DNA from 3 places in the Pseudomonas sp. MF06569 genome. Region 2 is predicted to be linked to each of the others. Evidence: riboswitches for the same ligand, from Rfam matches in the RefSeq annotation. Region 2 holds a riboswitch; each other region holds the start of a gene.
What was found. Region 2 has a riboswitch for cobalamin ahead of cobW (cobalamin biosynthesis protein CobW). Riboswitches for the same ligand answer to the same signal wherever they lie in the genome.

Region 1 (10,711 bases), on a different contig from region 2:
TCGCTGGCGCCCAGGGCGCAGTTCAAACCGACCGAGATCGGTTTGGCATGGCTCACGGAGTTCCAGAACGCTTCGGTGGTCTGGCCCGACAGGGTACGGCCAGAGGCGTCGGTGATGGTGCCGGAAATCATGATCGGCAACTCGACTCCCAGCTCTTCGAACACGCCCTGTACGGCGAAAATCGCGGCTTTGGCATTGAGCGTGTCGAAAATGGTCTCGATCAGGATCAGGTCGCAGCCGCCTTCGATCAGGCCTCTGGTGGCCTCGGTGTAGTTCTCCACCAGTTCATCGAAGGTGACGTTGCGATAACCCGGGTTGTTGACATCCGGCGACAGCGAGCAGGTACGGCTGGTAGGGCCGAGCACGCCTGCAACAAAGCGTGGTTTGTCCGGGGTCTCCAGGGTCTTGGCGTCGGCCACCTTGCGCGCAAGGCGTGCGCCTTCTACGTTTAGTTCGTAGGCCAGCGCCTGCATGCCGTAGTCGGCCTGTGAAACCTGGGTGGCGTTGAACGTGTTGGTTTCGAGAATGTCGGCACCAGAGTCCAGATACGCCTTTTCAATGGCTCCGATCACATCGGGGCGGCTGAGGATCAAAAGGTCGTTGTTGCCTTTGACGTCGCTCGGCCAGTCGGCGAAGCGTGTGCCACGATAGTCGTGTTCCTCTAGGCGGTAGCTTTGGATCATAGTGCCCATGCCGCCATCGAGAATCAGAATGCGCTCTTTGAGGGCTTGCTGAAGTGCTTGGAGACGAGCGCTGCGGTCAGACATAGGACTACCTGTTAGAGCCATGCAAAAGATGGGAAATCATAACAAACCTGCGTGGGATTTGAGCGCTCGCTGATTTACATGAATTTCATTCATGTTGTGGCAGGGCGGCGACAGGTAGAATCGCGACATATTTTTGATATCAGGACACTGGCACATGTTTTTTCGCCTACTCGCCAGCGCCGTGACGCTGGTGGCGTGCAGTACAGCGTTGGCACAGGCCCCGTTGGTTAGTCCGGTCATTTCCTACACCAGGGATATTCAGCCGATCCTCACCGAAAAGTGCGTTGCCTGCCACGCGTGCAACGACGCAGCCTGCCAGTTGAACCTGGGCAGCGCGGAGGGTGCGACCCGCGGTGCCAGCAAGGTGCCGGTCTATAAAGGAGATCGTGTCGATGCCGTTGCCCCGACGCGGATTTTCTTCGATGCCGATGGCCCGCAGGAGTGGAGGCTTAAAGGGTTCTACCCGGTAGTCGATGCCCAGGGCGCGCAGGCGTCCTTGATGGCGCGCATGCTGGAGCTGGGCCACAGCACCCCGTTGACCCCAAATGCCAAATTGCCCGAGGAAATTGTCCTGGGCATCAACCGCGAAAACGTCTGTCCGGCGCCGGGGGAGTTCGACGCTTACGCCCAACGCCATCCAAAAGAAGGCATGCCGCTGGCCGTGACCGGATTGACCAACCAGCAATACCACACCGTACAAACCTGGCTGGCCCAGGGCGCGAAGGTTGACCAGCACGCAATCAAGCCGACTGCGGTCGAAGCGGCACAGATCAGCGAATGGGAAGAATTGCTCAACCGTCCAGGTTCAACCGAAGCCCTGGTGGCGCGCTGGTTGTACGAGCATTTGTTTCTGGCCCATACCTACTTCGACAACGGCGTGCCAGGGCACTTCTTCCAGTGGGTGCGTTCGCGCACCCCAAGCGGTCAGCCGGTTGACCTGATTGCTACCCGCCGCCCGAACGACGACCCCGGCACCACGTTTTACTATCGGTTGATACCCGTTCAGGGCGTGATCGTGCACAAAACCCATATCACCTATCCGATGGGCGAGCACAAGCTGGCGCGGGTCAAAGAGCTGTTCTACAGCGGTGACTGGCATGCCACCAGCTTGCCGGGCTACGGGCCTCGAGGTCGGGCCAACCCGTTCGAAGTCTTTGAAGCGATTCCGGCGGTGGCGCGTTACCAGTTCATGCTCGACAACGCCGAGTATTTCGTACGCACCTTTATTCGTGGGCCGGTGTGCCGTGGGCAGATTGCGACTGACGTGATTCGCGACAACTTCTGGACCGTGTTCCAGGAGCCTGCCCATGACCGCTATGTCACCGACGCCGCCTATCGTGGCGAAGCGACGCCGTTGCTGGCAATGCCCGGCCAGATCGACGACGTTGGCAGTGTTATTTCGTTGTGGCACCGCTATCGCAACAAGCGCAATGACTATGAGAAGTTGCGCCAGCAAGCCTATGCCGACATGCCGCCACCGAGCTGGTCGACCCTGTGGGCAGGCAACGACAACGCCTTGTTGACCGTTTTCCGTCACTTCGACAGCGCCAGTGTCAGCAAGGGCCTGATCGGCGAAATCCCGCAAACCCTGTGGCTGTTCGACTACCCGTTGCTGGAGCGCACCTACTACCAGTTGGCGGTCAACTTCGATGTGTTCGGCAACGTTTCCCATCAGGCCCAGACACGCTTGTACTTTGACTTGATCCGCAACGGCGCCGAGGTCAACTTCCTGCGCTTGATGCCGGCCGACGCCCGTTCGGGCATCTTGAGCAGCTGGTATCAGAACAGCGGCAAGCTGAAGATGTGGATGGACTACCAGAAGATCGACACCGGCACGCCGAGCGGCATGAAGCTCGATCCGGCCGACCCCAAGCGTGACTTTGCGCTCAAGCTGATTGAACGCGCCGGCACCCTGAATGCACGGCCCGACCCGATCAACCGTTGCGTCGGTGCTTACTGTTCACGCCCCGACATCCCGCAAGAGTTCAAATACGCCGAGCAGGCACTGAGCCGTCTGACCTCGCGCCCTGCGGCGGGGCTGTCGGTCATCAGTCAATTGCCAGAAGCCAGCATGCTGCGGATCGAGGGACGTGACGGCAAACGCGAGATGTACAGCATGCTGCGCAATCGCGCGCACACCAACGTGGCCTTCATGCTGGGCGAGGAATACCGGCTGGAGCCTGGGCTGGACACCCTGGCCATCTACCCCGGGGTGCTCAGCAGCTACCCGAACTTCATGTTCAATATCCCGACGGGGCAGGTTGAGGCCTTTGTTGAAGCGATGGAGCAATGCAAGGATCAAGAGACCTTTGACACCATTGTCGAGCGCTGGGGGATTCGCCGTAGCCATCCACAGTTCTGGCAGTACTTTCACGATATTGGCCAGTACATCAGCGAAACCGACCCGGTAGAGGCCGGTGTGCTGGATATGAACCGCTACGAAAACCTGTAATCAGCCACTAGAATTTGATACATGGGGTGTGGCTTTCCTGACAAAAACACTAGGACTTTGTCAGGCGCGCCGATTGGCGTAAACTGCGTCCCATGTCTGCGAGGAGATTCCATGAGCGCCATAACGATTACCGACGCTGCCCACGATTACCTGGCTGATCTGCTGTCAAAGCAGAACACCCCGGGTATCGGCATCCGCGTCTTTATCACCCAACCCGGTACCCAGTACGCCGAAACCTGCATTGCTTACTGCAAGCCGGCTGAAGTCAAATCTGAAGATACCGCCATCGGCCTTAAAAGCTTCACGGCCTGGATCGATTCGTTCAGCGAACCCTTCCTTGACGATGCCGTGGTGGACTACGCCACCGATCGCATGGGTGGTCAGCTGACCATCAAGGCGCCAAACGCCAAAGTGCCGATGGTCAATGCCGACAGCCCGATCAACGAGCGCATCAACTACTACCTGCAAACCGAGATCAATCCCGGTTTGGCCAGCCACGGCGGTCAGGTCAGCCTGATTGAAGTGGTTGAAGACGGTATCGCGGTGCTCAAGTTCGGTGGCGGTTGCCAGGGCTGCGGCCAGGCGGACGTGACGTTGCGTGAAGGCATCGAGCGCACCCTGCTTGAGCGTGTGCCGGAGCTCAAGGGCGTACGTGACGTGACCGACCACTCGCAGAAAGAAAACGCCTACTACTAACAGGGCGTTCGCTGCGAAGCTGAAGAAAAAACGGTGCCCCGTGAGCACCGTTTTTTTATGGCTGCGCGATTCGGATTGTGCGGGCGCAGCAGAACCTAATGGGATCTACCTGACAGGCCACGCCGTCCGTATCGCGAGCAAGCCCGCTCCCACAGGGGGAGAGCGTTCAAGGCCGATACAGATGCGCATGCCCCGCACGGTACAGCGACGAGTCCCCAAAACTGTCACTGGCCAGCACCCGGCCCACCAGGATCAGCGCCGTACGCCTGAATCCCTTGGCCTGGACCTTGATCGCGATGTCTGCAAGCGTCCCTTGCACCCAGTCCTGGTCAGGCCAGCTGGCGCGATGAATCACGGCAATCGGGCAATCACTGCCGTAGTGCGGGATCAGTTCGGCAACGATGTTTTCAAGGTTCTTGACCCCCAGATGAATGGCCATGGTCGCCTTGTGCTGCGCCAGGCTGGCCAGTTCTTCTCCGGCTGGCATAACGGTTTTTTCGGCGTAACGGGTCAGAATCACGGTTTGCGAAATATCGGGCAACGTCAGTTCGGCCCCCAGAATGGCCGCACAGGCCGCGGTGGCAGTCACTCCCGGAATGATCTCAAAGGCAATGCCCAGCTCACGCAAGCAGCGGATCTGTTCGCCAATGGCCCCGTACAAGCTGGGGTCGCCGGAATGTACGCGGGCCACGTCCTGGCCTTTGGCGTCGGCGGCCTTGATCAGGGTGATGATCTGCTCAAGGTGCAGTTGCGCACTGTTGATCACCTGCTCAGCCTGATGGCCTTGCAGCACGGCCTCGGGGACCAGCGAACCCGCGTAAATGATCACCGGGCAACTGCGAATCAGGCGCTGGCCCTTGACGGTAATCAGCTCAGGATCGCCGGGTCCGGCGCCGATGAAATAAACAGTCATGGCAGTCTCTTGAAGGGGTTGAGATAGAGCTGTTCTTGAACAACGCTCATAGTGAGGCGGGGGATTATCGCGGGTTTTGCTCGAAACAGGCCAACGCAAAGGTGGCGCCTGGTGATTTTTGTCGCGTAATCAGCAAGGTAGCGGGTGCGCCGGCGAACCGCTCGGCCAGGGCCAGCGCAGCACTTTCGGCAATCCCGAAACACCCGGTTTTCTCGAACACAAGGTTCGACCGGTGACTCAGCTGAGGGGCGTACGGGGCAAGCTGTTGCGCACTGAAGACCTCAAGCTCCAGTTCCAGTCGAGCTGCCAGTTGCAGCAGTCCGGGTTCCTGGCGCTTGAGATCGACACTGGCCAGGGCACGGACCGCATTCAGCGGGATCCCGGCCCGGGCCAGAGAGCGTTCGATCAGACTCAACAGCTCTGCCGCGGTGCAATCCTGGCGACAGCCCAGGCCAATCACCAGGATTGGCGCTGTGCCGGTTGCCGTCATGCCGAGTACTGGCCTTCAGACTTGCGGCGAAACAGCCAGGCGCTGATCACGCCCAGGGCCAGCCAAAAGGCGAAGTTGGTCAGTTGCGAAGCAATCTTGAACTGCGACTCCAGCTCGGCCGGGGCCAGGCTTGAATGCACCAGTGGCTGGGGTGCGCCAAAAATATGCGGAACCACCAGAATCGCCACGCCCAGCACTTTCAGCGCCCAGTGCTTGCCAAATACCATCAGTGCGATGGCCACTGCGGTCGAAGCTGCGGTGCTGACCCACCAGATTTGACGCTGCAGCAAATCTGCCGCTGCAGTGCCCGGCAACTCGGGTGGCAGGCCCAGGGTCGGCGCCAGGCAGAACACCGCATAACCGGCAAGGCCCCAGAGCAGGCCCTGGGAAGTGCGCGTCGGGGCACGCAAGGTGTAAAGGCCGGCCAGCATCAAGGCAAAACCCACAGCAACCACCAGATTGCCGCCCGTGGTAGACAGCACGCGCTGCCAGCCATCTTCCGGCTCCCAGGCCTCGGCGTCGTGCTCGTGGGCTGGCATGGCCATGTCGGCATGCTCGTGCACTTCAGTGGCAGCAGGTTTTTCGTAGGTTTCGGCCTGCAAAATGAGTGGCGACACCCACAGGCTTTGCAGCAGGGTCAGCAGCAGGGCGGCCAGCAAGCCGGTGAAGCCTGCGGTTTGGGCGATACGCTTAATCATGGCAGGCAGTCTCAATGGCACGGGAAGGCGGAGCTGTGACGGGTGTCATGGGCCGCATTGTGAACCGCATCGATATGGGAGAACCCGGCGAAGTAAACGAGAAAAGCCCCCAGTACCGCAGCACCGACAGCCGCCACAATGCGTTGGCTTTGGGTGGCAGTGGTCGCGGCGGAATGGGTACGGCTGGTGCTGATAGACATGGCGCTTGCCTCAGGTCGGACGACGGGCAGCAAAGCGCAAGAAAACCCCGCGAACGAAGCCCGCAGGGTTTAACAGCGCCCGCCCACCGCGGGTTTGTTATTGAAAAATAACCAGGCCGGTCTCCGGGCTTGCGAGGGGCTCAAGCGTTGAGCCTGCAAACATCTCCTTCCCATGCACTCGGCACAGTGGATTTGATGTTTCTCTCGCTTACCGTTGCGGGGGCAGCGCCGGACTTGCCAGGACTAACGCCTGACGCACCGGTTTCCCGTTTCACCCTGTGAAGGGCACCTGATACAAGATGTGTAGGAAACCACAGCCCAGGAGAGTCGTCAATTTAAAGGGGGGGGTGTAGTCGCTGCCGCAGGCTGCGATAAGGGCCGCAGGACCTTCAAAAAGCGGGGCCGCTACGCAGCCCTCGCAGCCTGCGGCAGCGACTACACGTCAGGCGGTCAGCAGGCTTTTGACTTTGTCGCGCAACTGATCAATGGAGAAAGGTTTGCCAATCACCGCCATGCCTTCTGCGACCTCAAGGGTTTCGGCATAGCCGCTGGCAAACAGGATGGGCATTTTCTCGCGCAATTGGCGGGCCTTGGCTGCCAGCTCCCGGCCGTCCATGCCCGGCAACCCGACGTCGGTCATCAGCAGGTCAATGGGCTGGGCCGCATTCTCCAGCAGTTCCATGGCCTGCTCGCTGCCGTCTGCTTCAAGCACGCTGAAGTCCAGTTCTTGGAGCACGTCTACGATCAGCATCCGAACAATGGCGTCGTCTTCGACCACCAGGATGGTGGAGGGTGTAGCGGACATAATCATGATCTCGATAAAAAATGTAAGCGTGGGTCTCGCTGCAGCAAGGATAGCCTTGCCCAGCATTTGAATGTGCCTCTTTGTACGAAAATGTTCATTGTTGGGTAAGAAAATAGAACTATTGCTCGGTAATCCGGCAAACTCCAGTTTTTTAAGACTGCCCACAGGCCTGAAAATGAACTCACCTGTATCAATTGATGAGCGAAGCTTTCGCAAGCTTCTGAGTCGCAACGTTGGCTTGCCCCTGGCTGTCGGCGTGCTCAGTGCCGCGTTATTCGTGATCATGGTCAGCTATTTGTTATCAGTGATCAGGTGGGTGGAGCACAGCGACCGGGTTATCAGTAATACCAACGACGCCGTGCGGCTGACGGTGGATCTTGAAAGCGGCATGCGCGGGTTCCTGATTACCGGCGATGAGCATTTTCTGGACCCCTATGCCGTCGCCAAGCCGCAAATTGCGCTCCAGTTGAAGGGGTTGCAGGAGCTGGTCAGCGACAACCCGCAGCAGGTCGACCGGCTGAAACGCCTTGAGGCGCTGCAAAATGAGTGGAATGCCTACGCCCAGTCGATGGTCGATCTGCGCCGTCAGGACGGTGATTACCGTGCGGCCATACAGGCGGGGCGGGGCAAACGCCTGGCGGACGAAATTCGCAAAGAATATCAAGACTTCATTCAGATGGAGCAGCAGCTGCGAGTGGCTCGCAGCGAAGAGGTCAGTCGTACAACGATCATCAGTATTGGCCTGTACCTGATTTTCGTACTGGGTTTGAGCGGCTTTTTGGCCTATATCGGTCGTCGCGATTTACTTGAACTTTCAAAGAGTTACAACAATGCCTTCGAGTCGCAGATCAAGACTGCTCAGCGTCTGGAACAACAGGCCTGGTTGCGCAACGGCCAGACCGAGCTGGCTGAACAGGTGCTGGGGCGCCTGACGCTCAACATGTTGGGCCACAACATCCTGCAGTTCTGTGCCCAGTACCTGGGATCCGTGGTGGCGGCCGTCTATGTGCGTGAAGATCACGGCGATCTCAAGCGTGTGGCCAGTTATGGGTTTTCCCGCGAGCAAGAGGCGCAGGGCCAACTGATTCGCAACGGCGAAGGGATTATCGGGCAGGCAGTCAAGCAGGATAAGTTGATTCGACTGGACAACGTACCCGCCGACTATTTCTCCAAAGTCAGCTCCGGGCTGGGCGAAGGCAGCCCGCGCAGTGTGCTGGTGGTGCCCACCAGTGATGATGATCGCGTCAACGGGGTCATTGAGCTGGGCTTCCTCAGGCCCCTGAGCGAGCGGGACGTAGAGCTGTTCGAATTGATCGCCGACAACATCGGCATGTCGATTGAAGCGGCGCGCTATCGCCAGCGCCTGCAAGAGGTGCTGGCCGAAACCCAGCAGCTCAATGAGCAACTGCAGGTGCAGCAGGAGGAACTCAAGACCGCCAACGAGGAACTCGAAGAGCAGTCGCGCATTCTCAAAGAGTCCCAGACCAGCCTCGAAACCCAGCAGGCCGAGCTGGAGCAGACCAACGAAGAGTTGGCCGGCCAGCGGGATGCAATGGACCGCAAGAACACCGAACTCAACCAGGCCCAGGTGCAACTTGAAGAACGGGCTGAAGAGCTGCAACGCTCCAGCAAGTACAAGTCCGAATTCCTGGCCAACATGTCCCACGAGCTGCGCACGCCGCTGAACAGCTCCTTGATCCTGGCCAAGTTGCTGTCCGAAAACCCGCAGCAGAACCTCAGCGCAGAACAGGTCAAGTTTGCCGAGTCTATTTACTCGGCGGGCAATGACCTGCTTAACCTGATCAACGACATCCTGGACATTTCCAAGGTAGAAGCCGGCAAGCTCGAAGTGCGCCCCGAGCACACCAGCGTGGCACGGGTGGTCGAAGGGTTGCGCAACATGTTCCAGCCGCTGGCGGGCGACAAGTCCCTGGGCTTTGAGGTCCAGTTGCAGCCCGGCACGCCGCCCATGATCTACACCGACAGCCAGCGTCTGGAGCAGATCCTCAAGAATTTGCTGTCCAACGCGGTCAAGTTCACGGAGCAAGGCCAGGTCAGCCTGACGGTATCCTGTCAGCCGGGCGAAGGGATTGCCTTTACCGTGAGCGATTCCGGGATCGGCATTTCCGAGGAGCAACAAGACTCCATCTTCGAAGCTTTCCGTCAGGCCGACGGCACCACCAACCGCCGCTATGGCGGCACAGGGCTGGGCCTGTCGATCTCCCGTGATCTGGCGACATTGCTGGGCGGTTCGATCGATGTCAGCAGCGAGCCGGGCAAGGGCAGTATCTTTACCCTGATCCTGCCGCAGCAGTATGTGGAGCACGGCGAAGAACCCGTGCAACTGCCTGTTGGCCCCGCGCCACGGGTTGCAGTGCGGGTACCTGAGCCCCGGCCGCTGCTTGCCGTTGAGTCTGCGGCGGTGATTGAGCGCTTCATGGATGACCGCGAGCAGGCGCCATTTACCACGCGCTGTATTTTGGTGATTGAAGATGAGCCAAACTTTGCGCAGATCCTCTTCGATCTTGCACATGAATTGGGCTATCGCTGCCTGGTTGCCCATGGTGCGGACGAAGGTTTCAGCCTCGCGGTGCAGTTCATTCCCGATGCAATCCTGCTGGACATCCGCTTGCCGGACCATCCGGGGCTCACGGTGTTGCAGCGCCTGAAGGCTATGGCGTCGACGCGGCATATACCGGTTCACGTGATTTCCGCTGAAGACCGGGTTGAGGCCGCGATGCACATGGGGGCGGTGGGGTACGCCTTGAAGCCGACGACCCGTGAAGAGCTGAGAAATGTGTTCGCTCGCCTGGAGGCCAAGCTGACGCAGAAGGTCAAGCGGGTGCTGCTGGTCGAGGATGATGACTTGCAGCGCGACAGCATTGCCCGCCTGATCGGCGACGATGACATCGAGATCACCGCGGTCGGCTATGCCCAGGAGGCGCTCGACCTGCTGCGCACCACTGTTTACGACTGCATGATCATCGACCTCAAGTTGCCCGACATGCTGGGCAACGACCTGCTCAAGCGCATGTCGACCGAAGATATCTGCTCGTTCCCGCCGGTGATCGTCTACACCGGGCGCAATCTGACCCGGGATGAAGAAGCCGAGCTGCGCAAGTATTCGCGCTCCATCATCATCAAGGGCGCCCGCTCACCCGAGCGGTTGCTCGATGAAGTGACATTATTTCTGCACAAAGTCGAATCTCAGTTGTCCCATGATCGGCAAACGATGCTCAAGACCGCTCGCAGCCGCGACAAGGTGTTCGAGGGCCGCAAGATTTTGCTGGTGGATGACGATGTACGAAACATCTTTGCCCTGACCAGTGCGCTGGAGCAGAAGGGCGCGATTGTGGTCATCGGTCGCAATGGACGCGAAGCCATCGAGCGCCTGGACGAAGTGGAAGATATCGACCTGGTGTTGATGGACGTGATGATGCCCGAGATGGATGGCTACGAAGCGACCGTCGAAATCCGCAAAAACCCGCGCTGGCGCAAGCTGCCGATCATTGCGGTCACGGCCAAGGCAATGAAGGACGATCAGGAGCGCTGCCTGCAGGCAGGTTCCAATGACTACCTGGCCAAACCGATTGATCTGGATCGACTGTTTTCGTTGATCCGGGTCTGGCTACCGAAAATGGAACGACTCTAAGTGCAACGAAACACTGACATCGAGTTAAGGCTGCTGAT
Region 2 (10,711 bases):
GAATGATATCGGCCAGCCGATTCGGATCACGACGGGCAGGCGGTTGACGGCTCAAGACCTGGACAACGTGGTGGTCATGCTGGATGCCCACTGCGCCTTCGAGGCGTTTGTCGATGAAAACGTCGATATCTATTGGGGGGCTTATATAGGAACGGCGAACGAGATCCTGATTGCCGGAAAGCTGAGCGAGGTGTGCGAGCAGATCAAGGGAGCCCGTAGCGCGGCCAGGGCGCGCATGGGCTGGGTGATGGACACGTATTTATTGCGCAGGCGGGCTGATTGAGCGTTTAGGGTGTTGATAGTAGATATATCCAATTCCTAAACGTTTTTAGGAAAAGTCCTACGTATGCGTTCTGACGCAAGTCGTTAGTGTTCGGTGCTTGCCTCCCGACCAACGCCAGGACTTTTCCATGAAGAAAAAACTACGCGCCTTACTGTTTAATCGACAACTGCCAGGGCTTTCACTGTTGATGTTTCTGGCGTTGCTGATGTCCGGCGCGGTCACAGCCACTGTCCGCTATCCCTATTCAAATGGCACTTTTGCGGTCGACCCGGCGACCCTCGAAATCACTTTGCTGCGTGCTGGCAAGCCTGGGCGGGTGCTTAGTGGTCCCGGTTTCAGCCCGGACAGCCTGGTCAGTGAGCAGACTGCAGAAGGCTGGAACGTCACCGACGGGGAGCAGCGGTTCAGCATCCGCATCAATGTGGTCAAGGACGCGTTGCGCGTTTCGATCCAGGCGCGCCAGCCAGTCAGCTTGCGTTGGCCACGCCTGCAAAGCGATATCCAGGCGTATGCCATTCCTTTTGGCGAGGGCAGTTACATTCCAGCCAATGACCCGAAATGGCTCGAGTGGCTGGTCAAGCGATACACCGGCGACCCGCTGGTCGGTGCGTTGAGCATGCCGTTCTTCACTCAATTGCATCAGGACCTGTCAGTCACCTGGAGGGTCGAAACCCCGTTCGATACCCAGTTTGACGTCAAGCAGGTCAATCAGGTCCCGGTACCGCAGCTGGTGCATACCTTCAACCGGCTGGCTCCTGACGCGCCGTTTGTGGTGAGCATCGCGGCGGGCCCGGCCGACCCGCTGTACGGTGCCGGCTTGTACCGCCAATGGCTCAAGGATAACGGCCAGTTCCGCGCATTGACCGATAAAATCAGGGAGATTCCGCAAACGGCCCGGTTGGGCGGCGCTCCGCATATTTATGTGTGGGACGCCGGGCCGCTGAAGGTAACGGACATCCTGAACTGGCCAAGTTTTGTCACGGCCTTCGACAAAGCTCGGGGCACACCGGGGCATTTGGCGGCCAGGCTGTGGGCGGGGTTCGATCAACCCACTCGTGCAATGTTTGATTTGGCCTTGTCGAGCACCTTGTCACGGACCTCCGAGATTTCAGCGTACAACCGGTTGACGCTAGTGCGGGCACTCAACCAGGGGCTTCGCCAGATCGTCACGGTGCCCCCGCAGGAACCTTTGGCTGGCGGGCATGATCCGGCCGCCGAAGTGCAGTGGGGCAAGCTGGTCAAAACCCGGTTGGCCAACGCCTTTGGAGACTATTTGGCCCCGCCCGAGCGTTGGGGCGGCGGATTGTCGCTGGATACGGTCAACGCCCTCGAAAAGGCTGGCCTGAAACACGCATGGCTGGGCGCCAAAGATTGGCTGGATGCCTTCTGGCACCCGCAGGCCGTGGCCAAGGCCAAGGCGGCTGGATATCTGGTCGCGGTGTATGACAACTATGCTGATGCCCATCCACTTTCAGAACCGCAAACCTGGGCGGCCGCACAAATGGGTGACGAACTGGCCAATGCCGGCCAGCGCGACGTCAACGGCAAGGTCCATGAGGGCTTCAACGGCATAGGTGTGTTTGCCAATGCCGTAGCGGCGCAAGACTATGCCCGCCAACGCATGGCTGCCGTATCCGCTGCCGGAGGCCTCAACAGCTATTTTCTTGATGTGGATGCCGCAGGCACGGCACCGGCGGACTACACCCAAGGCCGAGAAACCAGTGAGCGCGAGAATGCGCGGATGCTCAGTCAACGCCTGGATTACCCTTCGAGAACACTGGGGTTGGTGACCGGCAGCGAAGGCGGAGTGTCCACGTTTGCTCCCAATATTGCCTACAGTCACGGCATTGCCACGCAACCTTTCGACTGGACTGATCCGGACATGAGCCGCAATGAGGCGTCGCCATTCTTTGTGGGCCAATACTGGCCACCGGAAACGCCAACGCTTTTTTTCAAGACCGTGCCGCTCAAGCCGCAGCTGGCACTATTGGTGCGTTCTTACCGCTATCGCTTGCCGCTGTACCAGCGGGTCTTGCACGACAGTCTGGTGAGTACCCATCACTGGGCGTATCCCTCGTTGAAGTTTTCCAACGAGCAACAGAACACCGCGCTCCTGCAACTGCTGTACATGACTCCGCCGATGTATCACCTCAACGCGGCAGTGCTTAAGCGCGACATGCCCTTTATCGGCGCCTACAACGCGGTGTTTGCTCCCCTGCACCAGCGCCTCTTTACCCAGGCATTGGTGGGCTTCGAGGTGCTGGCCGATGATCGCAGCCTGCAGCGCACCGTGTTCGAAGATGGCACCCGGATCACTGTGAACTTCAATCCCGATAAACCCCAGACCGAGGGCGCCATGACGTTCCCGCCTGTATCGGCAACCGTACAGATCCCGGGTATGGCGGCTTATGTCATCGATATGGCCGATCTCTTCAAAACAACGCGGCCATTTGAGCATTGATCAGAGCGGGCGATTCTTGGCCTCGATCCACTGCGACATGTATTGGGTACTTTTGTGCTGGTGATGACGCAGCATGGCACCGGTGAAGTTGTTGCGCCGGTGCTGCTCAAGTTCTGCGCGGCACGCCTGGATGCGCTCGACCAGTGCCGGGCCGTGGACGCCTTGCAGGTATCGCGCTTCAAGCAGGGCCAGGCCATTGCGCTGGGCCTGATGCCAGGCTTCGGGATTTTGGTACAGCTCGACCGCTGCCGCCGCAATCCCGCGGGCACTGCGCTCGATGGCACCGGCCCACGGCAGGTCACCGTGCATGCCTTCGGCGCCCACCGGCGTAGTCACGTTGGGGGTGCCGCAGAGCATGGCATCGGCAATCTTGCCTTTGATGCCTGCGCCAAAACGCAGGGGAGCCATGCAAATACGCGCATTGCTCATCACTTCAAGGGCATCTTCAGCCCAGTTGAGGACATGAAAACCCTGTGCCGGGTTATGCAGTGCAGTGGCCTTGGGCGGCGTGTAGGCGCCGTACACATGCAGTTGTGCAGTGGGCAGTTGCTGACGGATCAAGGGCCAGATATGGGTCTTCATCCATAGCACAGCATCCCAGTTCGGGGCGTGGCGAAAATTGCCGATGCTCAGAAAATGCTGACGCTGTTCATAGGGCACGAACGCCTCAGGCACGCTGTCGACCATCAGCGGGCACCAATGCAGCAGGGCCTTGGGCACGTGGAACTGCTCGACCAGCAGATCGATCTCGTATTCTGAAATCATCAGGTTCAGGTCACTGCGATAAATCGCGGCGATCTCCCGTTGTGCCAGGTCGGCGTCGGCCATCTGTTCAAAGGTTTCGCGCTGGGCCGGGGCGAACAGGCTGCTGAAATCGTCCTGCTCGGTGTCGTGCTTGAGACGTGCCTTGAGTTGCTGCTGACGGGCGTCGCGCAGGCTTTGCAGGTCGGAGGTTTCCAGTACGCGCAAGGCTTGCGGGCAATGCTTCTCGACGCGCCAGCCGAATTGCTCTTCCATCATGAAACGGTCAAACAGCACGATATCCGGTGCCAGTTCGGTGATGAAGGCATCGAAGCTGCTGTTATTGAGCTCGATGGTGACTTCATCAATACCCAGGGCAGCGAGGTCGGCCTTGTGTTCACCAATCCCGGCCGGGCTGCTGAAGGTGATCTGCCAGCCTTGCTGCAGAAAACTCTCGATGATTTGCATCATGTGCCCGCCTGCCGCCGAAGAGCGCGGTTCGGGCCACACGTAACCAATGATCAGGACGCGGGTCGGGCAGGTGGCAGGCATGGGCAGATCCTTGAAGCAGGGCGGCTGAAAAAAGGCGGCAATTAGAACACAACTGCGGCGTAAATCCTCTGTGGGCACTGGCTTGCCCGGGATACAGGCAAGCCAGTGTGCCTGGTCACAAAAAGCCAGGCCGCATCAATGCAGTCGCCTCCCCGGACGCACCTGTGCATTGACCTGTTACAAAGCACTGCGTAGCCTTGCGTGTTCGAGGTTCTTCGCAGCGCGAAGCTAAGAAGGGAACGCGGTATGCCGCGGCTGCCCCCGCAACTGTAAACGGTCATTGATCTTGCAAAGCCACTGCCCAGCAGGCGGGAAGGCGCAAGGTAGGTATCAGCCGTAAGCCAGGAGACCTGCCTCGTGACAGATTCTTACTTCAACCGGGCGGGGTGATCCGGTGGCGAAGACTGACCGCGCACTGCCTGCGGTCGTCGTCCCGTATGCCCGCCGCTTTGCTATAGGGCATCCGATGAAAACACTGGCCAAAACCCCCGTCACCATCGTTACCGGCTTTCTCGGCTCGGGCAAAACCACGTTGTTGCGCCATATGCTCGATAACGCACAGGGCCGTCGCATTGCCGTGATCGTCAACGAATTCGGCGAGTTGGGCATCGACGGCGAAATTCTCAAGCAGTGCACCATCGGCTGCACTGAAGAAGAAGCCAACGGTCGCGTCTATGAATTGGCCAACGGCTGCCTGTGCTGCACCGTGCAGGAAGAGTTCTTCCCGGTCATGCGTGAGCTGGTGGCTCGTCGTGGCGATATCGATCATATCCTGATCGAAACCTCCGGCCTGGCCCTGCCAAAACCGTTGGTGCAAGCCTTCCAGTGGCCAGAAATCCGCAGCGCCTGCACCGTGGATGCGGTGATTACCGTGGTCGACAGCCCGGCCGTGGCCGCTGGCACCTTTGCCGCGTTCCCGGACCAGGTTGATGCCCAGCGCAAGCTTGATCCGAACCTGGACCATGAGTCGCCGCTGCACGAGTTGTTCGCTGACCAACTGGCCAGTGCCGACCTGGTGATCCTCAACAAGGCCGACCTGATCAGCCCTGAAGACCTGGCAAAAGTGCGCGCCGAAGTGGCTGAAGAACTGCCGCCAGCGGTCAAGATCATCGAAGCCAGCAGCGGCCGCTTGCCGTTGGACGTGTTGCTGGGTCTGGGCGCAGGCTCTGAAGATCATATCGATGGCCGCCACAGCCACCACGACCATCACCACGACGGCGATGATGACCACGACGATCACGACCACGACGCTTTCGACTCGATTTCCATCGAGCTGCCGGAGGGCGAGGAGCGTGTACTGATGGAAGCGCTGACCCAGTTGGTGGTCAAACACGGCATTCTGCGGGTCAAGGGCTTTGCGGCGATCCCGGGCAAGCCGATGCGTCTGCTGATTCAGGGCGTGGGTACGCGCTTTGACAAGCACTTCGACCGCGCCTGGGGCCGTGACGAAGCGCGCACCACCAAGCTGGTGCTGATCGGTCAGGACCTCGATGCTGCACTGCTCGAATCCACCCTGCGTACAGCGTTGAGCGTATAAACCATGCATTTGCTCAGGACCCAGCCCGGTGGCTTTGTATCGGATGACAATATTGCCGACTTGGGGCAGACCCCCGCCGAGCTGGTGATCCTGTGCAGTGGTGATTCAAGCCTGGCACTGCTTGCCGAAGCGGCACAGCAGTTGCCTGAAGATTATCCAAGCCTGCGTCTGGCCAATCCGATGCAGGTGCAAAACCATGGTTCGGTCGACTTGTATGTCGATCAGGTGCTGCAACACGCCAAGGTGATTTTGCTGTCGTTGCACGGCGGCATCGGCTATTGGCGCTACGGCATCGAGCGCCTGGTGCAGCTGGCTGAGCGTGGTGTCACCCTGATTCTGGTACCCGGCGACGACCGTCCCGACCCGGAACTCAGCGCGCTGAGCACCGTCCCGGCCGAGCAGGGCGAGCGTCTGTGGCACTTTTTGCGCCAGGGCGGGCGGCATAACGCCCAACAGCTCTATCGTTGCCTGGCCAGTCAATGGCTGGGCCGCGATTATGCATGGGATGAGCCGCAAACCCTGCCGCGCACCGCGATTTATCATCCGGTGCACGCCAATGCCCAACTCAAAGACTGGCAGGCCCAATGGCTCGTCGGGCAACCGGTTGCGGCGCTGTTGTTCTATCGTTCGCACTTGCAGGCCGCCAATACCGCGTTTGTCGATGTGTTTTGCCAGCGCCTTCAGGCCGCCGGGCTCAACCCTTTGCCGATTGCCGTGGCCAGCCTCAAGGAACCGGGCTGCCTGACCGTGGTACAGGACCTGCTGGACGACGTTGAGGCCGGTGTGATCCTCAACACCACCGGCTTTGCCCAGTCGAGTCCGGAAGCCCCGCATTTGCGCCCGTTTCGCCGCAATATCCCGGTGATCCAGGCCATTTGTGCCCAGGACAACGAGCCCGGCTGGCAAGCCAGCGAGCAAGGCCTGGGGCCACGGGACCTGGCGATGCATATCGCGTTGCCCGAACTGGATGGGCGAATCATCAGCCGTGCGATCAGCTTCAAGGATCTGGCATGGCGCAGCGAACGCAGTCAGTCGGATGTGGTGTGTTATCGCGCCCATCCCGAACGTATGGATTTTGTCGCAGAACTGGCGCGGCGATGGGTTGATCTGAGCCGTGTGGCGAACCCGCAAAAACGGATTGCGCTGATTCTGGCCAACTATCCGACCCGCGATGGCCGGATCGGAAACGGTGTGGGGCTGGATACCCCGGCGGCCGCGCTGAATATTCTGCGTGCCTTGCAGGCCCAGGGGTATCCCGTGGACTGCGAGCTTCCCGAGACCGGCACCGCGTTGATCCAGGCTCTGCTGGGGGGCGTCAGCAATGATCTGGACAGCCTCGATCTGCGTCCCTGCCTGCAAAGCCTGGCGCTGGATGAGTACCTGGCGATGTTCAATGGCTTGCCCGAGATCAATCGCCAGGCGGTGATTGCACGTTGGGGCGAGCCGCAAAACGATCCGATGTTTCGCAGTGGGCGGCTGATGATTGCCGGTCTGCGCTTTGGCCTGACCTTTGTCGGGATCCAGCCGGCGCGGGGTTATCAGGTCGATGCCAGTGCGGTGTATCACGATCCGGATCTGGTTCCGCCACACGCCTACCTGGCGTTCTACTTCTGGCTGCGCAACACCTATGGTGCCCACGCCGTGGTGCATGTGGGCAAGCACGGCAATCTGGAATGGCTGCCGGGCAAGGGCGTCGGGCTGTCCGAAAACTGCTGGCCGGACGCAATTCTGGGGCCGATGCCCAACGTCTATCCCTTTATCGTCAATGACCCGGGCGAAGGCGCCCAGGCCAAGCGGCGCACCCAGGCGGTGATCATCGATCATCTGATGCCGCCGCTGACCCGTGCTGAAACCTACGGGCCGCTGCGTTATCTGGAGTTGCTGGCCGACGAATATTACGAAGCGCAGTTGCTCGACCCCCGACGCGCCCGTGAGTTGCAACGGGACATTCTCGCCCTGGTGCGTGAAACCCGTATCGACCGTGAGCTGCAACTGGACGAGAAGCTGGACAGCGATGCCGACGCTGCGATCTGGCTGCCACGGCTGGACACCTATCTGTGCGACCTCAAGGAGTCGCAAATCCGTGATGGCTTGCATATTTTTGGTGAGTCGCCTGCCGGACGCTTGCGGATCGACACCTTGCTGGCGTTGCTGCGCATCCCTCGCGGCGATGGTCGTGGCGCGCAATCGAGCATTCTGCGGGCGCTGGCCAAAGCCTTTGAGCTGGGCTTTGACCCGCTGGACTGCGCATTGGCCGAGCCCTGGACGGCGCGCCAACCCGCGGTGCTGCAGGCCGTCACTGCTGAGCGCTGGCGCACGGCGGGGGACACCCGCGAGCGTCTGGAGTTATATGCGGCGCAACTGATTGAACAGGCTTTGGAGGGCACGCTGCAATTGCCCGACACCGCGCAATGGGCCGAGGTCAGGGGGATTTTCGACGCACTGCTTGATGTCGTCGCGCCGCGTCTGGATGCCTGCGGGCCGGCCGAGATGCAGGGCCTGCTCGATGCCCTTGGAGGGCGTTTTGTGCCGGCGGGGCCCAGTGGCGCACCGAGTCGCGGACGCCTGGATGTGCTGCCTACCGGTCGCAACTTTTTTTCAGTGGATGTGCGCAACCTGCCGACTACGACGGCCTGGCGTATCGGCTTTCAGTCGGCCAACCTGATTCTTGAGCGTCACTTGCAGGATCACGGCGACCACCTGCGCCAACTGGGCTTGTCGGTGTGGGGCACGGCGACCATGCGAACGGGCGGCGATGATATCGCCCAGGCCATGGCACTTATGGGCGTGCGCCCGGTATGGGCCACAGGCAGCCAGCGGGTGGATGACTTTGAAATCCTGCCGGTCAGCCTGCTGGACCGTCCACGGGTGGACGTGACCCTGCGGGTTTCGGGCTTCTTCCGGGATGCTTTTGCCAATCTGATTCGCCTGTTCGATGCCGCCGTGCAGGCCGTGGCGGCACTGGATGAGCCGGATGATCTGAACCCGCTGGCAGCCAAGGTGCGCAGTGAGCGTGAGCAGCTGGAGCGCGATGGACTCTCACCCGAACTGGCAGCGCGCCAGGCCGGCTGGCGGGTGTTTGGCGCCAAGCCCGGCGCCTATGGCGCCGGGGTGCAGAACGCAATTGACGGTCGTTTGTGGCAAAGCCGTGATGACCTGGCCCAGGTGTACCTCAACTGGGGCAGTTATGCCTATGGCGTGGCCGATGAAGGCACGGCGGCCCGCGGCCAGTTTGCCCAGCGTCTGGGGCAAATGCAGGCCGTGGTACAAAACCAGGACAATCGCGAACACGACCTGCTGGATTCCAATGATTACTACCAGTTCCAGGGCGGCATGCTGGCCGCTGTGGAGACGTTGCGCGGGGAGGCTGCAGCCAGCTATCACGGCGATCACAGCCAGCCGGACTTGCCGAAGATTCGCACCCTGAAGGAAGAGCTGAACCGGGTGATCCGCTCGCGGGCAGCCAATCCGAAATGGATCGACGGGGTCAAGCGCCACGGTTATAAAGGCGCGTTCGAAATGGCCGCGACCCTGGACAACCTGTTTGCGTTCGATGCCACCACGCATTTGATCGACGACCATCAATACGCCTTGCTGGCGGATGCCTACCTGCTGGACCCTGATACCCGCGAGTTTGTTCGCGAGCACAACCCGCACGCGTTGCGTGACATGACCGAGCGCTTGCTGGAGGCTCAGCAGCGCGGCCTTTGGAGTGAGCCCGGGGAATATCAGGCGGCGCTGGAAAATCTGCTGCTGGATATAGAAGAAGAGTGAAGGGCTTTTTGAAGTCGATCAACATTCTACGATTTGGAACCCGAAAACATGACTGACACCCCGCATTTCCCGTTATCGGCGGTGGTCGGCGCGGACTCGTTGAAGCTTGCGCTGTGCCTCACGGCCATCGACCCCAGGATTGGCGGCGTGCTGATCGAAGGTCCCCGTGGCATGGCCAAATCTACTCTGGCCCGTGGGCTGGCAGATCTGCTCGCCAGCGGCCAGTTCGTGACCCTGCCACTGGGTGCCACTGAAGAGCGTCTGGTCGGCACCCTCGATCTGGACGCCGCACTCGGGCAAGGCAAGGCGCAGTTTTCACCGGGTGTGTTGGCCAAGGCCGATGGCGGTGTGCTGTATGTCGACGAAGTGAATTTGCTCGCAGACCATTTGGTGGATGTGCTGCTGGATGTGGCTGCAAGCGGTACCAATGTGGTCGAGCGCGATGGCATCTCCCATCGCCATGCTGCGCGTTTTGTCCTGATCGGCACCATGAACCCGGAAGAGGGGGAGTTGCGTCCTCAACTGCTCGACCGCTTTGGGCTGAACGTGGTCATGAGCGGTCTGCCGCAACCGGCCGAACGGGCACACATTATCCGTCGACGCCTGGCCTTTGACGCTGACCCCCAGGGGTTTTGCGCACAGTGGGCAGAGGCGCAGACGGCCCTGCGCCAGCGTTGCGAGCATGCACGGGGATTGCTGGCGAGCATCGCCTTGGACGATCAATCGCTCGCGGTGATTGCCGAGCGCTGTTTTGCAGCGGCGGTCGACGGTATGCGTGCCGATCTGGTGTGGCTGCGTGCTGCACGGGCCCATGCCGCCTGGCGTGGCGCCACGGCAATCAGCCTTGAAGACATCGATGCGGTGGCCGAATTTGCCTTGCGTCATCGGCGGCGCGAGCAGGCGGGCCAGGCGCCGACACCGGAGCAGCCGCATTCACAGCCTCAATCCAGCACGCCTTCATCCGGTTCCGGCCAGGGCCAGTGGGGCGAGTTGCCAGCACAGGCCCAGGCGATGGGTGCGCGCCGTGAAGTGCCGAGCTGGCCAAAAAAGTCTTAGGCATTCGTCCCCGATCCGATGTGGGGGCGGATGCCAGACCCCAGGCGGGTCATCTCGCAACGGGCAAACTGGGCGCAAGCCTCAGTGCCGGCAGCGGGATGGTCGATTGGGTGCAAACCTTGCTCCGTGGCCGTCCACGTCTGCGCGCAGATCTGCGCCATAAAACCCGCAAAAGCGCCGCCCAGGAACTGTGGCTGGTGGTGGTGGATGCATCGGCTTCAACCCGGCGGCATCAGGCCCTGAGTGATGCCAAGGGGCTGCTCGCCCAGTTGTTCGAGGATGCGTATCGCCAGCGTGCCCGGGTGGC
Region 3 (10,711 bases), on a different contig from region 2:
AGTCAGGATTCATGCGCACCGCGACCATGGCCGCCACGGTGCAGATAAAGCCATCCACCACCGCCACCACGCCTTCCTGTGCGCAGGCCACATAGGCGCCGACCAAGGCGGCAATTTCAAAGCCGCCCAGGCGAAACAGTGTCTGCAGCGGATCGTCGAGGTGACCGGCATGCAACGCCAGTGCACGGTCAATCACCCGCGCCTTGTGGCTGACACCGGCGGCATCCAGACCAGTGCCTGGCCCGGTCAATTGCGAGGCAGGGCAATCCAGCAGCGCACTGGCCACGGCACTGGCAGACGCCGTGTTGCCAATGCCCATTTCACCGCCGATAAACACCTCGCTGCCCGCCGCCTGCGCCCGCAACACGCTGTCGCGCCCGGCCTGCAGGGCTTTCAAACCCTGAGCGTCGGACATCGCAGGGCCCGTCGCAAAATTGGCTGTACCCGCACCCAACTGCAAGTGCCGTACCCCCGCCAGATCCAGCATCGGCGTCACCGTGCCCAGGTCCACCACATCCAGCTGCGCGCCCAATTGGCGGGCCAACACGCTGATCGCCGCCCCCCCACTGACAAAGTTGTGCAGCATTTGCCCGGTGACCGCTTGCGGATAGGCCGACACACCTTCGGCGACCACCCCGTGATCACCTGCAAAAATCCCGATCCACAACTGATCGACACGGGGTTTGAGCCGCCCTTGCAAACCGGCCAGTTGCACCGCCAGGGCCTCAAGCTGGCCCAGGGAGCCTGCGGGTTTGGTCAGTTGCTGCTGACGCTCGGCCGCGGCCGCTTGCATGTCACGGTCAACGGGCTTGCAGGGGTTCAGCCACCAAGGGGTGCTCATAGTGCAGTTCCTTTCAACGTCAGGGGCAGGCCCGCCACTGTCAGCACGACTCGCTGACAGTGCTCGGCCAGGGCTTGATGCAACCAACCGGCTTCATCGACATAGCGGCGAGTCAATTCGCCCAGCGGCACGACACCCATTCCGGTTTCGTTGCTGACAAACACAATTTCGCCCGGCAAATCAGCCAGGCATTCCAGCAGCGCATCGCGCTCGGCATTCAGGCGCTGCTGGTCTTCAAGCATCAGCAGGTTGGTCAGCCACAGGGTCAGGCAGTCCACCAACAGGCAAGTATCGGCGCGAGCGTTGTCACGCAGCACGCGGGCCAGTTCAATCGGCTCTTCGATAAGCGCCCAATGTTCTGGACGGCGCTCGCGATGATGGCGCACGCGCTCGCTCATCTCACCGTCCAGCGGCTGACTGGTGGCTATGTAGGTGACGGCACAGCCGGACTCGGCCGCCAGCTTTTCAGCCAGACGACTTTTACCCGAGCGGGCACCGCCCAGAATCAGTTGCAGCATGGTGTTAAACCTCTAGCGGCCATTGACGCCATCGCGGGCAAGCCCGGCTCCCACAGAATGAGTGCAACCCTGGTGGGAGCCGGACTTGCCCGCGATGGGGCCAGATCAGACGACATGAATCTCAAATCCCGCACAACGCGCGCAGGTAGGCGGTATCCAGATGGTTTTCCACCAGATCCGCCAGCCGCTCGATATCCCGTTCGCGAAGGGCGTGGTAGTCCACTTCTTGCACATCCTGCAAACCGGCCCAACGCAGCAACGCGCTGCAAGCCGCAGGCGACTCGAACACACCATGCAGGTAGGTGCCGAGAATTTGCCCGTCCGCACTTTGCGCGCCATCACAGCGCCCGTCATCCAGGTGCACCACAGGCTGCTCCAGAGCCGCCCCCGTGGTTACGCCCGCGTGGATTTCGTAGCCGCTGACTGGCGCGTTTTCCAGGACCAGATGCCCGCGCACATTGCGCAGCTGTTTTTCGGCTGCAAGCTCGGTGCTAAACGCCAGCAAGCCCAATCCGGCACTGGAACCCGCTGCGCCTTCAAGGCCCAGCGGGTCGTGAACCTGCTCGCCGAGCATCTGCAAGCCGCCACAAATACCCAGCAGCTTTCCGCCGTAACGCAGATGTCGGCTGATGGCCCCTTCCCAGCCATTGGCACGCAAGTAGGCCAGGTCGCTGCGCACACTCTTGGAGCCCGGCAGGATGATCAAGTCTGCAGGAGGAATCGGTTGCCCCGGCCCGACAAATTGCAGGTCTACTTGCGGATGCAGGCGCAGCGGGTCGAAGTCGGTGTGATTACTGATACGCGGCAGTACCGGCACCACCACTTTGAGCACTTGCTCGACCTTGTCGGTCTGACGCTGATCGATGCCGTCCTCGGCCTCAAGATGCAGGTCCATCACATAGGGCAACACGCCGATCACCGGTTTGCCGGTGCGCTGCTCCAGCCAGTCGAGGCCAGGCTGAAGCAAGGCGATATCACCGCGAAAGCGGTTGATGATGAAACCCTTGACCCGTGCCTGCTCGGTCTCGGACAGCAACTCCAGGGTACCGACCAGATGGGCAAACACCCCGCCGCGATTGATATCGGCAATCAACACCACCGGGCAGTCAACCGCTTCGGCAAAGCCCATGTTGGCGATATCACCGGCCCGCAGATTGATCTCGGCAGGCGAGCCCGCGCCCTCGACCATCACCACCGGATACGCGGCACTCAAACGCTGATGGGAGGCCAATACCGCTTGCATGGCAATGGCCTTGTAGTCGTGATACGCCACCGCATTCATGCTGGTGACGGCACGACCATGAATGATCACTTGGGCGCCGGTGTCGCTATTGGGCTTGAGCAGCACCGGATTCATGTCCGTGTGCGGCGCCAATCCGGCGGCCTGGGCCTGCACCGCCTGAGCGCGGCCAATCTCGCCACCTTCAGCAGTCACCGCACTGTTGAGCGCCATGTTCTGTGGCTTGAACGGCACCACCGCTACACCCTGGCGGGTCAGCCAGCGACACAGGGCCGTTACCAGGGTGCTTTTACCGGCATCTGATGTGGTGCCCTGCACCATCAACGTACTCATGTGGTTTCCTTGGTGTACGCCGCCAGCGCCAGCTCCAGGCGCTGCCAGTCGGCCTCATCGGCGGGCAGGCCAAAACGCACGCTGCTGTTGTGGGCAAACAGGCGCAGCAAAATGCCGCGGTGCGCCATGAATTCGTAAAGGCGGTCGGCGTGGGGCGTGATCAACCACTGGAACAACGCGCAGCCGCCCTGAGGCGGCAAATCATGCAGCCCCAGCAATCGCTCCAGCCGCCCGCTGGCGAGCTCACTGCGCTCGCGCTGGCGAGCATGGCCTTCGGTGTCCAGCAGGCAGGCCTGGCCGACAATGCGTGTCGGTCCGCTCACCGCCCAGGGCCCGACTTGTTCGGCCAGCAACTTGAGCAATTTTTGCTCGGCCAGCACAAAACCCAGCCGCACCCCGGCCAGACCAAAAAACTTGCCGAATGAACGCAACACGATCAACCCGGTACGCTGGGTATGCCCGGCCAGGCCGAATTCTGGTGTGTTGTCCATGAAGGCTTCGTCCACCACCAGCCAGCCACCGCGTTGCACAAGCCGCGCATGCCATTCAAGCAGACGTTCTGGCGTGTGCCTCACCCCGGTAGGGTTGTTGGGGTTGACCACCACCAGCACATCCAGGGTGTCGAGGTAGAAATCGACTTCCTGCTCCATGATTTCCCGCACGATGTGCCCGCTTTGCCTCCAGGCATGCGCATGCTCGGCGTAACACGGCGACAGCACACCGACCTTGCCACTGCGGCGCAGGCGCGGCAGCAACTGGATTGCGCACTGCGAGCCCGGGACCGGCAACACATTCAGTGCGCCGTAATAGGCGCAGGCAGCTTGCTCAAGACCATCGTCGGTTTCAGGCAAACGCGCCCAGGCACGCTCGGGTATCTGCGGGATATCAAAAGGCCAGGGCGCAAGGCCAGTGGACAAATCCAGCCAGTCAGCCTCGTCAATGCCGTAGTGCAACGCCGCTTTGCGTAAACGCCCGCCGTGTTCAAGCATAGAACTCACTCCACGCACACAGAATCAATAGCCACAGCCATACGCCACGTTGCACCAGTTGCCAGCCACGACCAATCGAGTCCGCATCCGCTGGCACGCCTTCGCCCAATTGCGGACGCTCATGCAGTTCGCCGTGATAAATCGCCGGCCCACCCAGTTCGACACCCAGGGCGCCTGCGCCTGCGGCCATGACCGGGCCTGCATTGGGACTGTCCCACTGAGGTGCCTGCTTGCGCCAGCACTTCAAGGCCAGTCGGGTTTTACCCAATACGGCGTAAGTCAACGCAACCAGCCTTGCAGGAATATAGTTAAGAACATCGTCGATACGGGCAGCAGCCCAGCCAAAGCGCTCAAAGCGTTCGTTGCGATAGCCCCACATCGCGTCCAGCGTATTGCTCAAACGATAGAGCACCACGCCCGGCGCTCCCGCCACGACAAACCAGAAAATAGTGGCAAAGACAGCATCACTGCCGTTCTCCAGCACAGATTCAGTGGCCGCACGTGCAACTTCAGTGGGGTCCAGCTCGCTGGTTTGGCGACTGACCAGATAGCCGACCCGGGTCCGTGCCTCCTCCAGATCGTTGGCACGCAATGCCTCGGCAACCGGCTGCACGTGCTCACCGAGACTGCGCATGCCCAGCGCACAATACAGCGCCAGAATTTCCACCAGCCAGCCGATATACGGCAGCCATGAAAGCGCCGTTGCAAGGATCGTCAGCGGCAACACTGCCAGCACCCAGGCCGTCACTCCATGACTGCGCCAGCCACGTCCGCCGGAATTGAACCGCTGTTCGATACGCTCGGCCATTCGGCCAAACGCAACCAGCGGATGCCAGCGCTTGGGCTCGCCAAACAGCGCATCCAGCGCCACTCCGGCGACGCACAACAACGCCACACTCATGGACTCACTCCCCAATAATTCTCATACACCAGTTCACTCAGTGGTCGCGCTTGCGCCCACCCTTCCAGCACCAGCATGGGCGCGGGATAAAAAGCCTCGACCGGGCCCAGGCACAACACTGCCAGGGGTTTGGCTCCCGGGGGCAACCCCAGCAAGCTCGCCAGCGCCTCAGGCTCGAACAACGACACCCACCCCATGCCCAAGCCTTCTACACGTGCTGCCAGCCACAGGTTTTGAATGGCACACGACAACGACGCCATGTCCATTTCTGGCAGGGTACGTCGACCAAAAATATGCTTTTCACGGTCATCCATCAACGCCGCCACCAGCACCTCGGCACAGTCCTGGATGCCTTCAACCTTGAGCGTCATGAATTCATCGGAGCGCTGGCCCAGCGCCTCGGCGGTCCGTACCCGCTCGGCCTCGACCAGGCCCTGAATCCTGCCTCGCAGTTCCCGGTCAGTGATGCGGATAAACCGCCACGGCTGCATCAGCCCCACACTCGGGGCCTGATGCGCCGCCTCAAGCAAACGCGACAACAGTTCAGGTGCCACACTGCCACCGCTGAAGTGCCGCATATCGCGGCGCTCGGCGATGGCGCGGTACACCGCTGCGCGTTCTTCAGGACTAAAGGCGTTATCGGTCATGGCGCCGTCACAGCGCACGGCGCAAACAGCGCAGCAATCGCCTGAGGATTGGACGGAAAGTAGAAGTGCACGTAAGAGGCGGTCATCCGCCCTTCGCGATACACCGCTTCGGCACCACGCCCGCCATTGGGGCTCAGGCCACGGGCAACAGGTTCAAGCTCTGTGCTGGTCAGCGAGTGATGGTAAGTGTGACCACGCAGCAGCCCCTCGGGCATGTCCACCGATTGCAATGCCAACGCGGCCAGACGCTTTTGCATCGTCGCCTCCCCCGTCAGCAACCCCACCAGCTCGGCACGCTGACCGTCGACATCGGTCAAGGCGTCGAGCAGATAAAGCATGCCGCCACATTCGGCCAGCAACGGTTTACCGGCTGCGTGATGGGCGCGAATCGCCTCCAGCATCGGTGTATTGCGCGACAGCTCAAGGTGATGCAACTCGGGATAACCGCCCGGCAAATAAAGGCTGTCAGCTTCTGGCAGGCGGACATCGCGAATCGGCGAGAAAAACACCAGCTCGGCTCCCATCGCCCGCAGCAGATCCAGACTCGCGCCATAGGTGAAGGCAAAGGCTTCATCCCGGGCCACGGCAATCCGAACCCCGGCCAACAATCGCTCGACCAGCACAGGCTCGGGCGCTGCAAATTCAACGGCGGGTGGCAGCGCTACCTCACAGGTGCTGGCCAGGGCATTGGCTGCCGCGTCGAGACGCGCATCCAGGTCGTTCAGCTCACTCGCCTGAACCAGCCCCAAGTGTCGACTCGGCAACTCGATCCCGGTCTCGCGAGACAACGCGCCGTACCAGCGCAGGCCTTCGGTCAGGCTGCCTTCAAGCAACTGTGCATGACGCACTGTGCCAACCCGGTTGGCCAGCACCCCGGCAAACGGGAGGTCCGGTTGATAGCGGGCCAGGCCCAGGGCCAGCGCACCAAAGGTCTGGGCCATTGCGGTGCCATCAATCACACCCAGCACCGGGACGCCAAAATGGCGCGCTAGGTCGGCGCTGGAAGGTGTACCGTCGAACAGACCCATCACGCCTTCGATCAGGATCAGGTCCGCTTCACCAGCGGCTTCCCACAGCAGGCGGCGACTTTCATCCGCGCCCACCATCCACAAATCCACCTGATAAACCGGCGCACCGCTGGCGCGTTCCAGAATCATCGGGTCCAGAAAATCCGGTCCACATTTAAACACCCGCACCTTGCGCCCCTGATTGCGATGCAATCGGGCCAAGGCGGCGGTAACGGTGGTCTTGCCCTGACCGGAGGCCGGTGCGGCGATCAACACCGCGGGGCAATGACGCGACTCTCTCATGCTTGAACACTCACAATTCGATGCCTTTCTGGGCTTTGATCCCGGCCTGGAATGCGTGTTTGACCACACCCATTTCAGTCACGGTGTCGGCCAGGTCTATCAGTTCAGGTTTGGCGCCACGCCCGGTGACCAGCACATGCTGCATTGGCGGACGGGCTTGCAGGTCGGCGAGCACCTGCTCAAGGTCGAGGTAGCCGTGTTTGAGCGCGATGTTCAGCTCATCCAGTACAACCAGCACGATGGACGGGTCACGCAGCATCTCGCGGGACACTTCCCAGGCGGCTTCGGCGGCCGCGATATCGCGTTGGCGATCCTGGGTTTCCCAGGTAAAGCCTTCACCCATCACGTGATAACGCACCTGCTCGGGGAAGCGGCGGAAGAAGATCTCTTCGCCGGTGCTGTTGCGACCCTTGATGAACTGCACCACGCCGCACTGCATGCCGTGGCCCATGGCCCGTGCCAGCATGCCAAAAGCGGAACTGCTCTTGCCTTTGCCATTGCCGGTCAACACCAGCAGTAGCCCGCACTCATTGGGCGAGCTGGCAATGCGCTCATCCATGACGGCTTTTTTGCGCAGCATGCGCGCCTGATGACGTTCGTCGCGTTCGGGGGATTCGTTCATGGCAGCTCTCCGTTGGGGCTCAATGATGCAAACGGGAGGCGGGGGGGAATTCATAAAAAACACACTGCATCGCCCGCCGCGAGAGTGGTGGATGGATCAGGCCGGTCTCCGGGCTCACAAGCGGACGGCCCTGTACAGAGCGCCCTTGTCCACGCGCCTTCCCGTGAGCAATCACAGTGGCAGTTGGCGTGGCATTGACTCGTTTACCGTTGCGGGGGCAGCGCCGGGATCATGGCGGTTGTGCAGGACAAACACGCCCTCACCGGCTTCCCTGTTTCACTCGACCAACGTTACGTTGCCGAGCACCTGAAACAAGCCGCGAAGGTTAGAGGGTTGGGGGTGGAGCGTCAATTAAAGGTGGCACCAATAGGGCTATACAAAGCTACGACCTGAACCTTTGAAGGGCTAAGCTTCTCTATGACTTACAAGACCAAAACCTCATGGAGATTCACATGCTCAAGCGCCAGCACGCTATTGTCATCGCACTTGCGGCAGGATTGGCTGCCTGCGGCGAGTCGTCGACCCTGCAAGTGAGTGATGGCACCGGCCCCTCGCCCAAATTACCCGAACCGAACAAAACCCTGATACCCACCGTCAATATCGCCCCGGCGGTCGGTTGGGCTGATGGCGCCACGCCCATTGCCGCCCAAGGCCTGGAGGTCGCCGCATTCGCCGAAGGCCTGGATCATCCGCGCTGGCTCTATGTCTTGCCCAACGGCGATGTGCTGGTCGCAGAAACCAACGCACCGCCCAAACCGGATGACAGCAAGGGGATCAAAGGCTGGATCGCAGACAAGGTGATGGCCCGCGCCGGGGCCGCAGTGCCAAGTGCGAACCGGATCACCCTGTTGCGCGATGCAGACCACGATGGCGTGGCCGAAACCCGCACGGTCTTTCTCGACAATCTGAACTCGCCTTTTGGCATGACCCTGGTGGGCGACGAGTTGTATATCGCGGACGCCGACAAGCTGTTGCGCGTCCCCTATCAGGCGGGCGAAAACAGCATCAAAGCCAATCCGGTCAAGGTGCTCGACTTGCCGGGCGGCCCACTGAACCATCACTGGACCAAAAACGTCATCGCCAGCCCTGACGGCTCTAAGCTGTATGTCACCGTCGGCTCCAACAGCAACGTGGGCGAGAACGGCATGGACAAGGAAGAAGGCCGCGCCGCGATCTGGGAGGTTGATCGCGCCACCGGCAACCACCGTATTTTCGCCTCGGGCCTGCGCAACCCCAATGGCATGGACTGGGAACCCAAAACCGGCAAGCTCTGGACAGCGGTAAACGAGCGCGACGAAATCGGCAGCGACCTGGTGCCCGACTACATCACTTCAGTTCAGGATGGCGGCTTCTATGGCTGGCCCTACAGCTATTACGGCCAGCACGTGGATGTACGGGTCAACCCGCAAAATCCGGAACTGGTCGCCAAAGCCATTGCACCGGACTATGCCGTCGGCCCGCACACTGCATCCCTGGGGCTGAGTTTTGCCGAAGGCAGCAAACTGCCCGACTTTACTCAAGGCGCGTTTATTGGCCAGCACGGTTCCTGGAACCGCAAGCCGCACAGTGGCTACAAAGTGATTTTTGTACCCTTTGCCGACGGAAAACCCACCGGTATGCCGGTTGATGTTCTGACCGGCTTTCTCAACGCTGACGAGAAAGCCATGGGCAGACCCGTGGGCGTGGTGATCGATAAACAGGGCGATTTACTGGTGGCCGATGATGTCGGCAACAAGGTTTGGCGGGTGTCGGCAAAGCCAACCAGCAAATGAAACAGTGGGAGCGGGCTTGCTCGCGATGGATACAACGCGGTGTAACTACAACGCCGCGGTGATCCAGTCGCGAGCAAGCCCGCTCCCACCCAGCGTGATGCAGGTTCGGGTTTACGGCAGACGCGCCAGATGCTGCTCGGTCGGCAAAACGCGCTTGGCATTCAGATAGGCTTTTTGCCAATAGGCTTTATTGAGACTGTCCAGCTTGACCGTACCGCCAGTGGCCGGTGCATGCACAAAACGGCCTTCACCGACGTAGATCCCGGCATGGCTGACCTGGGAACCACCGTTGGTGGCGAAAAACAGCAAGTCACCGGTTTGCAGCTTGTCCTGGCCAACATTCTGCGCCTGCATCACGATCATTTCACGGGTCGTGCGCGGCAACGAAATGCCCGCCGCGTCGTTGTACACGTACTTGATCAGACCACTGCAATCAAAACCTGAATCCGGAGTATTGCCACCCCAGCGATAAGGCGTGCCGACCAGACCCAAGGCACGAAAAAGCACGTCGGCGGCAATCGGCGAGGTTTCTTCATAAGGGCTGGCAAACACGACAGGTTTTTTGACCACCGCAACAGGTGGCGGGTGGCTGGCGCAGGCACTGAGCAGTGCTGCTAAGGTCAAGAGGGCAACGCGGGCCATGGTCGACATAAACAGAATGTTCCTGATTCTGGATACGGCAACTCTGGCCGCGAAACCTGAAGCCGCGAAAGGGGTCACCTTCGCGGCTTCAAGGATTTAACAATGCGACTGAATTCTAGCCCTTAGCAGCCAAACTTCAAGTAAGACATTAACTTTACTTGCGGGCTACTACGCTCGCAGGAGCCATCGCCAGGGCGCGCTTGGCCTCAATAAAGGTCTTGCTCCAGTAGCTGTCACCCAGGTTATCGATCCGCACACCACCGCTGCGGCGGCTGCTGGAGTGGATAAACTGGTCATCACCCAGGTAAATCCCGGCATGGCTTACACGGCCACGACCATTGGTGCTGAAGAACAGCAAATCACCGGGCTTGAGGTTGTTTCGTGCGACCAACGGTGCTTTTACGTTGATCATTTCGCGGGTTGAGCGCGGCAATTGCATGCCGGCTTCTTCCTTGAAGAGATAACCAATGAAGCCGCTGCAATCGAAGCCTGCCTCAGAGGTGCCGCCAAAACGGTAACGCGTACCGATCAGGGACATACCGCGCTCGAGGATGCTGTCAGCCAGAGCCGGCAACTGGTAAGGCTTGCTGTTGGCGGAAAATTCAGCCAGTTCTTTTTCGGTGGCAAGTTCTTCCTGATAAAGAGCGGAAGATTGCGATACCGAGGATGACTTTTGAACCTGATGATCGACAACTTGCTGCGACACTGGCGTGTGGGCAGCGCAGCCAAACAACAGGGTAACGAGTGCGAGAGGCACGAGGGGTGCGAAGCGCTTTAGCATGGGCACGACCGTGGCTTGTAAGAAAAGTAGCCGCGACTATGCCCTCTATGATCCTCATTTGCAAATTCAATCGATCAAAATGTGACTTGATGGTTTTGTCGTGACATCTAAGGCT

Region 1: another riboswitch for cobalamin. It lies ahead of AC19YQ_RS16155 (CbtB domain-containing protein); the one in region 2 lies ahead of cobW (cobalamin biosynthesis protein CobW).
Region 3: another riboswitch for cobalamin. It lies ahead of cobO (cob(I)yrinic acid a,c-diamide adenosyltransferase); the one in region 2 lies ahead of cobW (cobalamin biosynthesis protein CobW).

Annotation. Positions count from the first base shown of each region.
Region 1 is NZ_JCBCUZ010000017.1:67,405-78,115, reverse strand. Features, by position in the region: gene metH (methionine synthase) at 1-767, opposite strand, end outside; gene AC19YQ_RS16180 (fatty acid cis/trans isomerase) at 922-3,219, shown strand; gene nfuA (Fe-S biogenesis protein NfuA) at 3,331-3,915, shown strand; gene cobM (precorrin-4 C(11)-methyltransferase) at 4,082-4,828, opposite strand; gene AC19YQ_RS16165 (cobalamin biosynthesis protein) at 4,893-5,318, opposite strand; gene AC19YQ_RS16160 (CbtA family protein) at 5,315-6,016, opposite strand; gene AC19YQ_RS16155 (CbtB domain-containing protein) at 6,028-6,216, opposite strand; cobalamin riboswitch at 6,314-6,524, opposite strand; gene AC19YQ_RS16150 (response regulator) at 6,659-7,021, opposite strand; gene AC19YQ_RS16145 (response regulator) at 7,197-10,673, shown strand; gene AC19YQ_RS16140 (CheR family methyltransferase) at 10,674-10,711, shown strand, end outside.
Region 2 is NZ_JCBCUZ010000019.1:13,782-24,492, forward strand. Features, by position in the region: gene cobF (precorrin-6A synthase (deacetylating)) at 1-283, shown strand, start outside; gene AC19YQ_RS16850 (glycoside hydrolase) at 411-2,744, shown strand; gene AC19YQ_RS16855 (glycosyltransferase) at 2,745-4,037, opposite strand; cobalamin riboswitch at 4,229-4,409, shown strand; gene cobW (cobalamin biosynthesis protein CobW) at 4,504-5,574, shown strand; gene cobN (cobaltochelatase subunit CobN) at 5,578-9,348, shown strand; gene AC19YQ_RS16870 (magnesium chelatase ATPase subunit I) at 9,397-10,404, shown strand; gene AC19YQ_RS16875 (vWA domain-containing protein) at 10,503-10,711, shown strand, end outside.
Region 3 is NZ_JCBCUZ010000002.1:45,349-56,059, reverse strand. Features, by position in the region: gene cobT (nicotinate-nucleotide--dimethylbenzimidazole phosphoribosyltransferase) at 1-841, opposite strand, end outside; gene cobU (bifunctional adenosylcobinamide kinase/adenosylcobinamide-phosphate guanylyltransferase) at 838-1,359, opposite strand; gene AC19YQ_RS02585 (cobyric acid synthase) at 1,481-2,932, opposite strand; gene cobD (threonine-phosphate decarboxylase CobD) at 2,929-3,921, opposite strand; gene cbiB (adenosylcobinamide-phosphate synthase CbiB) at 3,914-4,822, opposite strand; gene bluB (5,6-dimethylbenzimidazole synthase) at 4,819-5,469, opposite strand; gene AC19YQ_RS02565 (cobyrinic acid a,c-diamide synthase CobB) at 5,466-6,779, opposite strand; gene cobO (cob(I)yrinic acid a,c-diamide adenosyltransferase) at 6,790-7,401, opposite strand; cobalamin riboswitch at 7,484-7,726, opposite strand; gene AC19YQ_RS02555 (PQQ-dependent sugar dehydrogenase) at 7,854-9,173, shown strand; gene AC19YQ_RS02550 (C40 family peptidase) at 9,285-9,824, opposite strand; gene AC19YQ_RS02545 (C40 family peptidase) at 9,970-10,596, opposite strand.